2 regions of the Streptomyces marokkonensis genome follow, and region 1 is predicted to be linked to the other one. Evidence: predicted binding sites of a transcription regulator. Region 1 holds the regulator's gene; the other holds the start of a gene.

What was found. Region 1 encodes HrcA, which represses chaperone genes, less so after heat shock. Its sites were predicted from a motif close to TTNGCACTCNGNNNNNCNGAGTGCNAA; they were not measured.
Region 2: groL (chaperonin GroEL) is a predicted target of HrcA. The motif match lies at 2,175-2,201, and genes of this name have one in related genera.

The regions. Positions count from the first base shown of each region.
Region 1 is NZ_BAABCQ010000036.1:5,304-9,715, reverse strand. It holds gene ABEA26_RS11910 (nitronate monooxygenase) at 1-543, opposite strand, end outside; gene dnaJ (molecular chaperone DnaJ) at 689-1,825, opposite strand; gene hrcA (heat-inducible transcriptional repressor HrcA) at 1,826-2,842, opposite strand; gene ABEA26_RS11895 (MBL fold metallo-hydrolase) at 3,030-3,779, shown strand; gene ABEA26_RS11890 (DUF3097 domain-containing protein) at 3,915-4,412, shown strand, end outside.
Region 2 is NZ_BAABCQ010000056.1:13,962-18,373, reverse strand. It holds gene ABEA26_RS16195 (SMP-30/gluconolactonase/LRE family protein) at 1-594, shown strand, start outside; gene ABEA26_RS16190 (hypothetical protein) at 897-1,133, shown strand; gene ABEA26_RS16185 (hypothetical protein) at 1,138-1,269, opposite strand; gene ABEA26_RS16180 (cold-shock protein) at 1,758-1,961, shown strand; gene groL (chaperonin GroEL) at 2,363-3,988, shown strand; gene ABEA26_RS16170 (serine/threonine-protein kinase) at 4,108-4,412, opposite strand, start outside.

The DNA.
Region 1 (4,412 bases):
GCCCTGGTGTCCGCCGGCCTCGGCGCCCTGCGCGATCACCGCGTCGGCACCGGACAGCTCCACGGCCCGGGCCTCTTCCACGGTGGTCGCGGCGACCACGGCGAAGGTGCCGACCCGGTGCAGGGAGTCGACGACCTCACGGGTCGGGACGCCGAAGTGGAACGACACCACCGGCACCGGGTTGTCCAGCAGCACCGCGAGCTTGGTGTCGTAGCCGTCGTCCCGGCCGCACTCGGGATCGCCGAGTTCCGTCTCGTACCAGGCGGCCTCACCGGCCAGCTGGTCGGCGTAGACGCCGACGGCGGAGGGGTCGGCCGTCTCCGGCTGCGGCATGAAGAGGTTGACGCCGAAAGGGCGGGCGGTGAGTCCCCGCAGCTGCTTGATCTCCTGGTACATCCCGTCCGCGGTCTTGTACCCGGCGGCCAGGAATCCCAGTCCGCCCGCCTCGCCGACCGCGGCGGCGAGCCGCGGCACGGAGACGCCGCCCGCCATGGGCGCCTGCACGATCGGGTAGGGGAAGAGATCGGTCAGTGCGGAGGACATGACGGCATGGTGTCACGTCCTGTGGACGGGTCCGAATCCGGGCTTCCGTTGGCATACGCCAGAAGCATCCCCGTCGCGCAACCGTCCCGTACCCACCGGAAAGCCCCTGGCGCGGGCCTCGCCAGGGGCTTTCCGGTACCGGGCTTCAGCGCCCGTTGAAAGCGTCCTTCAACCGGGAGAACAGCCCTTGCTGCCCGGGCTGGAACTGCCCCTGCGGACGCTCCTCGCCGCGCAGCTTGGCCAGCTCGCGGAGCAGGCGCTCCTGCTCGGGGTCGAGCTTGCTCGGGGTCAGGACCTCGACGTGGACGATGAGGTCGCCCCGGCCGCCGCCACGCAGGTGGGTGACGCCGCGGCCGTGCAGCGGGACCGACTGGCCGGACTGGGTGCCCGGGCGGATGTCGATCTCCTCCACGCCGTCGAGCGTCTCCAGCGGCACCTTCGTGCCCAGGGACGCCGCCGTCATCGGGATGGTGACCGTGCAGTGCAGGTCGTCGCCGCGGCGCTGGAAGGTCGAGTGGGGCAGTTCGTGGATCTCGACGTACAGGTCACCGGCGGGGCCTCCGCCGGGGCCGACCTCACCCTCGCCCGCGAGCTGGATCCGGGTGCCGTTGTCGACGCCGGCCGGGATCTTCACGGTCAGGGTGCGCCGCGAGCGGACCCGGCCGTCGCCCGCGCACTCGGGGCACGGGGTCGGGACCACGGTGCCGAAGCCCTGGCACTGCGGGCAGGGGCGGGAGGTCATGACCTGGCCCAGGAAGGACCGCGTGACCTGTGACACCTCGCCGCGACCGCGGCACATGTCGCACGTCTGGGCACTGGTGCCCGGAGCGGCGCCCTCGCCGTTGCAGGTGTTGCAGACGACCGCGGTGTCGACCTGGATGTCCTTGGTCGTCCCGAAGGCCGCCTCGTCCAGCTCGACCTCGATGCGGATCATCGCGTCCTGGCCGCGGCGGGTGCGCGAGCGCGGCCCGCGCTGCGACGCCGTACCGAAGAACGCGTCCATGATGTCCGAGAAGTTCCCGAAGCCACCCGCGCCGAAGCCACCCGCGCCACCGCCGCCGGCCTGCGAGAGTGGGTCGCCGCCGAGGTCGTAGACCTGCTTCTTCTGCGGGTCCGACAACACCTCGTAGGCGGCGTTGATCTCCTTGAACCGCTCCTGGGTCTTCGGATCGGGGTTGACGTCCGGGTGCAGCTCGCGGGCGAGCCTCCGAAACGCCTTCTTGATCTCGTCCTGGGACGCGTCGCGGCGTACGCCGAGTACGGCGTAGTAGTCCGTGGCCACCTACGACTCCGCCAGGATCTGTCCGACGTACCGTGCCACTGCGCGTACCGCTCCCATCGTTCCCGGGTAATCCATGCGGGTCGGTCCGACCACGCCGAGCTTGGCAACCGCCTCGCCGCCCGAACCGTAGCCCACCGACACGACGGACGTTGAGTTGAGTCCTTCGTGGGCGTTCTCATGACCGATACGGACGGTCACGCCCGGATCCTTCGCCTCACCGAGCAGCTTGAGGAGCACGACCTGCTCCTCCAGCGCCTCGAGGACGGGTCGGATCACCAAGGGGAAGTCGTGCCCGAAGCGGGTCAGATTGGCGGTACCGCCGATCATCAACCGCTCCTCGTTCTCCTCGACCAGCGTCTCCAGGAGAGTGGAGAGCACAGTAGAGACCGTACCCCGGTCCTCGGCCTCGAAAGCCTCCGCCAGGTCCTCCACCAGGCTCGGCACGTCCGAGAAGCGGCGCCCGGCGACCCGGCTGTTGAGCCGCGCGCGCAGGTCCGCCAGGGACGACTCGCCGAACGGCGCCGGGCAGTCGACCATCCGCTGCTCGACCCGGCCGGTGTCGGTGATCAGCACCAGCATCAGCCGCGCGGGCGCCAGGGAGAGCAACTCCACGTGCCGCACGGTCGAGCGGGTCAGCGACGGATACTGCACGACGGCGACCTGCCGGGTCAGCTGCGCGAGCAGCCGCACCGTGCGGGCCACCACGTCGTCGAGGTCGACGGCGCCCTCCAGGAAGTTCTGGATGGCACGCCGCTCGGGCCCGGTCATCGGCTTGACGCCGGCCAGCTTGTCGACGAAGAGCCGGTAGCCCTTGTCGGTCGGGATGCGCCCGGCGCTGGTGTGCGGCTGGGCGATGAACCCCTCGTCCTCCAGGGCCGCCATGTCGTTGCGCACGGTGGCCGGGGAGACGCCGAGGTTGTGCCGCTCGGTGAGGGCCTTGGAGCCGACCGGCTCCTCGGTGCCGACGTAGTCCTGGACGATGGCGCGCAGCACCTCGAGCCTGCGTTCACTGAGCACTCGCGCACACCTCCAAGATCTCGTCGTCCGCCGGCGTACTGCCGGGGGTCCCACTGTCTTCCCTGGCACTCACGGTGCGCGAGTGCCAGACTTCCCCGGCCCAGTGTACGGCCGCGGGGTACGCCCCCGGCAAGGCCGGGGGCACGCCCGCCGTGCGCCAAGGTGCCGTACCGCTAGCGTCGTGGCCGTGACGGTGACTTGGGAAGACCTGGGATGGGAGCGGCTGGCGGCCGGGGTGGGGCGGCGCCGGCTGCCGGTGTGGGACTGCACGGCGGGGCTGGTCGTCGGCGCGGACGCGGCGCTGATGGTCGACGCGGGGTCGAGCCTCGGTGAGGGCGCCCGGTTGCACGCGGGGGCGCGGGAGCTCGCCGGTCACCGTGTGACACATCTCGCGCTGACCCACCCGCACTTCGACCACGTCTTCGGGGCGGCGGCGTTCGCGGGTCCGGGTCCGGAGGGGGCTGAGGTGTACGGCGCGATGGGCGTGGGCGCGGTGTTCGCGCCGGGCGGACCGGGGCGGGAGGCGCTGCGCTCGGAGGCGGTGGCGGAGGGCCTGGACGCGCGGGTGGCGCGGGAGGCGGCCAACGCCCTCGTCCGCGTCGACCACGAGGTCCACGGCGAGTGCACGCTCGACCTGGGCGGCGGCCGACGGGTCCTGCTCGCCGACGTGGGCCCCGGGCACACCGGCCACGACCTCGTGGCGCTGGTGCCGGGCGCCCCGGCGGTCGTCTTCTGCGGCGACCTGGTCGAGGAGTCCGGCGAGCCCCAGGCGGGCTCCGACGCCGTACCGTCGCGCTGGCCCGCCGCCCTGGACCGGCTGCTCGACCTGGGCGGTGAGGACGCGCTGTACGTCCCCGGTCACGGAGCGGTGGTGGACGCGGCCTACGTCCGGGCCCAACGGGACGCGCTGGCCACCCGGTTCGGTGTGTCGCGCTGATCACTGCGGACCCGGTTCGGCGCGTGAGGCGCTGGTCACGCGGACCCGGTTCGGCGTGTGAGGCGCTGGTCACGCGGACCCGGTTCGGCGTGTCGCGTCGATCACGGAGCGCCCGCTCCTCGTATCGTCATCAGAATGCGCCAGTACTCCGCCGACCTGACCCCTCCGTGGAAGAAACCGCAGCCGGTACCGGAGGTCCCGGCCGATCCCGGCCTGGTGGTCGAGGAGCCCGGCACCGGCTTCTGCGGCGCGGTGACCGGCTGCGAGGCCGGCACGGTGACCCTGGAGGACCGCTTCGGCAAGCGCCGGGTGTTCCCGATGGAGCCGCGCGGCTTCCTGCTGGAGGGGCGGGTGGTGACTCTGATCCGGCCGCCGTCCGGTTCGTCCCGTTCGTCCGGTCCGGTGCGTCCCGCCCGTACGGCATCCGGTTCGGTCGCCGTCCCCGGCGCACGGGCGCGCGTGGCCCGCGCCGGACGCATCTACGTCGAGGGGCGACACGACGCCGAGCTGGTCGAGAAGGTGTGGGGCGACGACCTGCGGGTCGAGGGTGTCGTCGTGGAGTACCTGGGCGGTGTCGACGACCTGCCGTCGATCGTGGACGACTTCGCGCCGGGGCCGGACGCCCGGCTGGGG
Region 2 (4,412 bases), on a different contig from region 1:
ACGGGCCTGTGGCGGCTGGTCCCGGGCAAGGCCCCCCGGCGCATCACCGCGCTGCCCGCGAACGGCCTGCCCAACGGTCTGGCGCTGGACCGGCATTCCAAGCGGCTCTACATCACCGACTCGGTGCTCGGCACCGTGTCGACCGTCCCCCTCTCCGGGGGCCGGCCCACCGTCTGGTCGACAGCGTCCGAGCTCGCCTCGACCGGCTACCTCGGAGCCAACGGCGCGAAGGTGCACAACGGCGCCCTGTGGGTGACCAACCTCGACAAGGGCACCCTCCTGCGCATCCCGATCCGCCGCGGAGACCGGGCGGGAGCACCGCAGTTGAAGGCTACGGGCCTGCCCGGCATCGACGACTTCGCCTTCACCGGCCGGGGCGACAAGGTGCTCGCCACCCTCAACGGCCCCAACAAGGTCGTGAGCATTCGTCCCGACGGCACCAGCACCACCGTTCTGCACGCCGGCGACGGACTCCAGAACCCCACCTCCGTCGCCCTGCGCGGCAAGGAGGTGTACGTCCTCAGCGCCGCCTACACCACGCGGAAGGACCCCAACCTCCTGCGCGCCCACCTGCACGGCCACCACCACCGCTGACCCGCGCCCGGCACGGCACGGCACGGCACGAACGCACGGTGTACGCGCTCGCCACACCCACCGCCGGCACCGGCGACGAGGTGAACACCCGGCGCCCCCGACGTGGTGCCCGCCGAGCCGGTCGCCCGGCTCGCCACCGCGGAGTCACGCGTGGAGCGTCCAGCATCACGGGGAAGGGGCAGGTGCAGTAGCTCCCGCCCGTGGGCGCGCGGCACTCACCCCGCTCAGCAGTCGGCCGCAGGCCGAGGTGCCCATCGTGGTCTCGGGGCCGGCTGCCATCGACCTGGCACGCGCAAGGCTCAATGCGCGACGAGGTCGAGGGCGCCAAGGAGGTCCTGACGCCCGTCTTCCAGGTGCCGCCGGGCTGGCGCGGCTCGGGCATGATGGAGCGGCTTACTGCCGCCCGGCTCGAGCTGACACGCCCTCAGTTCCGGTGCTCTCCAGCGGCCCTCTTCCTAGCCGAGCAGATCGAGGACTTGGGCGCCCTCTCCCCGGCACGCAGGCTCGGCGCTCAAAGCCCGTTGGCGATCGGCGCCTGACCCTCTACCGACCGAGCGCGGCCGGGATCACGGCCTCCTTCTCCGGCGTGATCCCGTGCTCGGCCCAGCGCGGGTGCGGCACCGGCATCCCGCCGTCGCGAAGCCACGTCCAGGCGTCCGTCACCGTCTCCGACAACGGGCGGCACACCAATCCCGCGGGTCTGCGCCCGCGCCGACTCGACCTTCCACACGCCCGCGTGGGTTCGCCACAGCGGTAGCTCAGTCCACTGCCTCACGTCGTTGTCCAGGAGCAGCCGGGGGTCGTCGAACGTCTTTGGCGTGGCGACGGCCCGGATCGCAGAAGCGCGGGTGTTCCAAATATGACGTCGTGGGGATGTGTCAATATCTGCGCCCGCGGGCTGAGACTTCAACGGAACAGGCAGACAGATTATATGCCGCAATGAGCAGGGGTGAATTCTTCACCGCACACTGGCCGCTGCGGCGTGCTACTGTCGATCTCAGTTGCAGTTGTGGTTCCCGAAACTTCAAGCGCTCTCCGGTCGGACATTGTGCCACTGGAAGCACTTTTGTATGTCCGGTCTTTTTCCGGGCGGGGTGATCATCGCGGCGACACGGCGTCCGTACAGTGCGGGCTCCGGCGCACTGCCCCAAAGGAGAAATGACATGGCTACCGGAACCGTGAAGTGGTTCAACGCGGAAAAGGGGTACGGCTTCATCGCGGTCGACGGTGGTGCGGATGTTTTCGTCCACTACAGCGCGATTCAGATGGACGGCTACCGCACCCTCGAAGAAGGCCAGCGGGTCGAGTTCGAGATCTCGCAGGGTCAGAAGGGCCCGCAGGCCGACATGGTTCGCCTCAGCGCCTGAGACGCGCGGCCACCGCAGCGCGGTCTTCGACCGAAGGGTCCGTACCTCCCGGGGTACGGGCCCTTCGGCCTGCCCGGACGTGCCCGGGATGTGCCTCGGGACGTGCCCCGAACGCGCCCCGGACCGGCCCGAAGACCTCCTGCGGACCGCCCCGGACCGCCGCCGGCCCGTGTTCGCGGGTGGCTGAGCGCCGGTGTCGATCCCTGAGAGACGCTTGCACTCGGCAGGGGCGAGTGCTAATCATTGCGTTAGCACTCTGAAGGTGAGAGTGACAACGAAGGACCGGGTCGGTGAGGCCCGCAGGCCGGGTGGGGAAGGAACCGCACGGCAGGCGAGCCGTCCGTCGCGGGCGCGGGCGCGGTCCGAAGGAATCACCCCCAGTCCTGGAGGGACCACTTCACATGGCCAAGATCATCGCGTTCGACGAGGAGGCACGGCGCGGCCTCGAGCGCGGCATGAACCAGCTCGCGGACGCCGTCAAGGTGACGCTCGGCCCCAAGGGCCGCAACGTCGTCCTCGAGAAGAAGTGGGGCGCCCCCACGATCACCAACGATGGTGTCTCCATCGCCAAGGAGATCGAGCTCGAGGACCCGTACGAGAAGATCGGCGCCGAGCTGGTCAAGGAAGTCGCCAAGAAGACGGACGACGTCGCCGGTGACGGTACGACCACCGCGACCGTTCTCGCCCAGGCCCTGGTCAAGGAAGGCCTGCGCAACGTCGCGGCCGGCGCCAACCCCATGGCCCTGAAGCGCGGCATCGAGAAGGCCGTCGAGGCCGTCTCCGCCGCCCTGCTGGAGCAGGCGAAGGACGTCGAGACCAAGGAGCAGATCGCCTCCACGGCCTCCATCTCCGCCGCCGACACCCAGATCGGCGAGCTCATCGCCGAGGCCATGGACAAGGTCGGCAAGGAAGGCGTCATCACCGTCGAGGAGTCCCAGACCTTCGGTCTGGAGCTCGAGCTCACCGAGGGTATGCGCTTCGACAAGGGCTACATCTCGGCGTACTTCGCCACCGACATGGAGCGTATGGAGGCGTCGCTCGACGACCCGTACATCCTGATCGCCAACTCCAAGATCGGCAACGTCAAGGACCTGCTGCCGCTCCTGGAGAAGGTCATGCAGTCGGGCAAGCCGCTGCTGATCATCGCCGAGGACGTCGAGGGCGAGGCCCTGTCGACCCTGGTGGTCAACAAGATCCGCGGCACCTTCAAGTCCGTCGCCGTCAAGGCCCCGGGCTTCGGCGACCGCCGCAAGGCCATGCTCGGCGACATCGCCATCCTCACGGGCGGCGAGGTCATCTCCGAGGAGGTCGGCCTCAAGCTGGAGAACGCGTCCCTGGACCTCCTGGGCAGCGCCCGCAAGGTCGTCATCACCAAGGACGAGACCACGATCGTGGACGGCGCCGGCTCCGCCGACCAGGTCCAGGGCCGGGTCAACCAGATCCGCGCCGAGATCGAGAACAGCGACTCGGACTACGACCGCGAGAAGCTTCAGGAGCGCCTGGCGAAGCTGGCCGGCGGCGTGGCCGTCATCAAGGCCGGTGCCGCCACCGAGGTCGAGCTCAAGGAGCGCAAGCACCGCATCGAGGACGCCGTTCGCAACGCGAAGGCGGCCGTCGAGGAGGGCATCGTCGCCGGTGGTGGCGTGGCCCTGCTCCAGGCCTCCCAGGTCTTCGAGAAGCTGGAGCTGTCGGGTGACGAGGCGACCGGCGCCAACGCCGTGAAGCTCGCCCTGGAGGCCCCGCTGAAGCAGATCGCCGTCAACGGTGGTCTCGAGGGCGGCGTCGTCGTGGAGAAGGTCCGCAACCTGACCGTCGGCCACGGCCTGAACGCCGCGTCCGGTGAGTACGTCGACATGATCGCCGAAGGCATCATCGACCCGGCGAAGGTGACCCGCTCTGCCCTGCAGAACGCCGCCTCCATCGCCGCGCTGTTCCTCACCACCGAGGCCGTCATCGCCGACAAGCCGGAGAAGGCCGCCCCGGGCGGCGCCCCGGGCGGCATGCCGGGCGGTGACATGGACTTCTGATCGACCGGTTCCGGTTGATCGACCGTCCTTCACGTACCGAGGGCGGCACCCCCTGTTCCGGCAGGGGGTGCCGCCCTCGGGCGTTTTCCGCGTCACGTCCGGCGCGTCCGTCGCGTCTGTCAGGAAGAGCGGGTCTCCGACACGGGGATGGCATGGTGCGCGGCGAAGGTGCGGACCGCCTGTGGCAGCGCCGGCGCGGCACCCTGCGGGGTGAGCCACCTCGTACGCATGAGGATGGTGCCGTCGAACCGGCCGCGGACCCACAGCAGAGGCTGGACGGCCGGTGGCGGACGGTGCTTCCGGGTCCCGCCGGTCCACACGGTCAGCCGGCTCTCCCTGGGACTGGTGTTCAGCTCCACGGACCGGATGTCGGCCCAGGGCAGCACGACCTGCTTTCTGAGGGAGTCCACCCGGATGCCCAGCT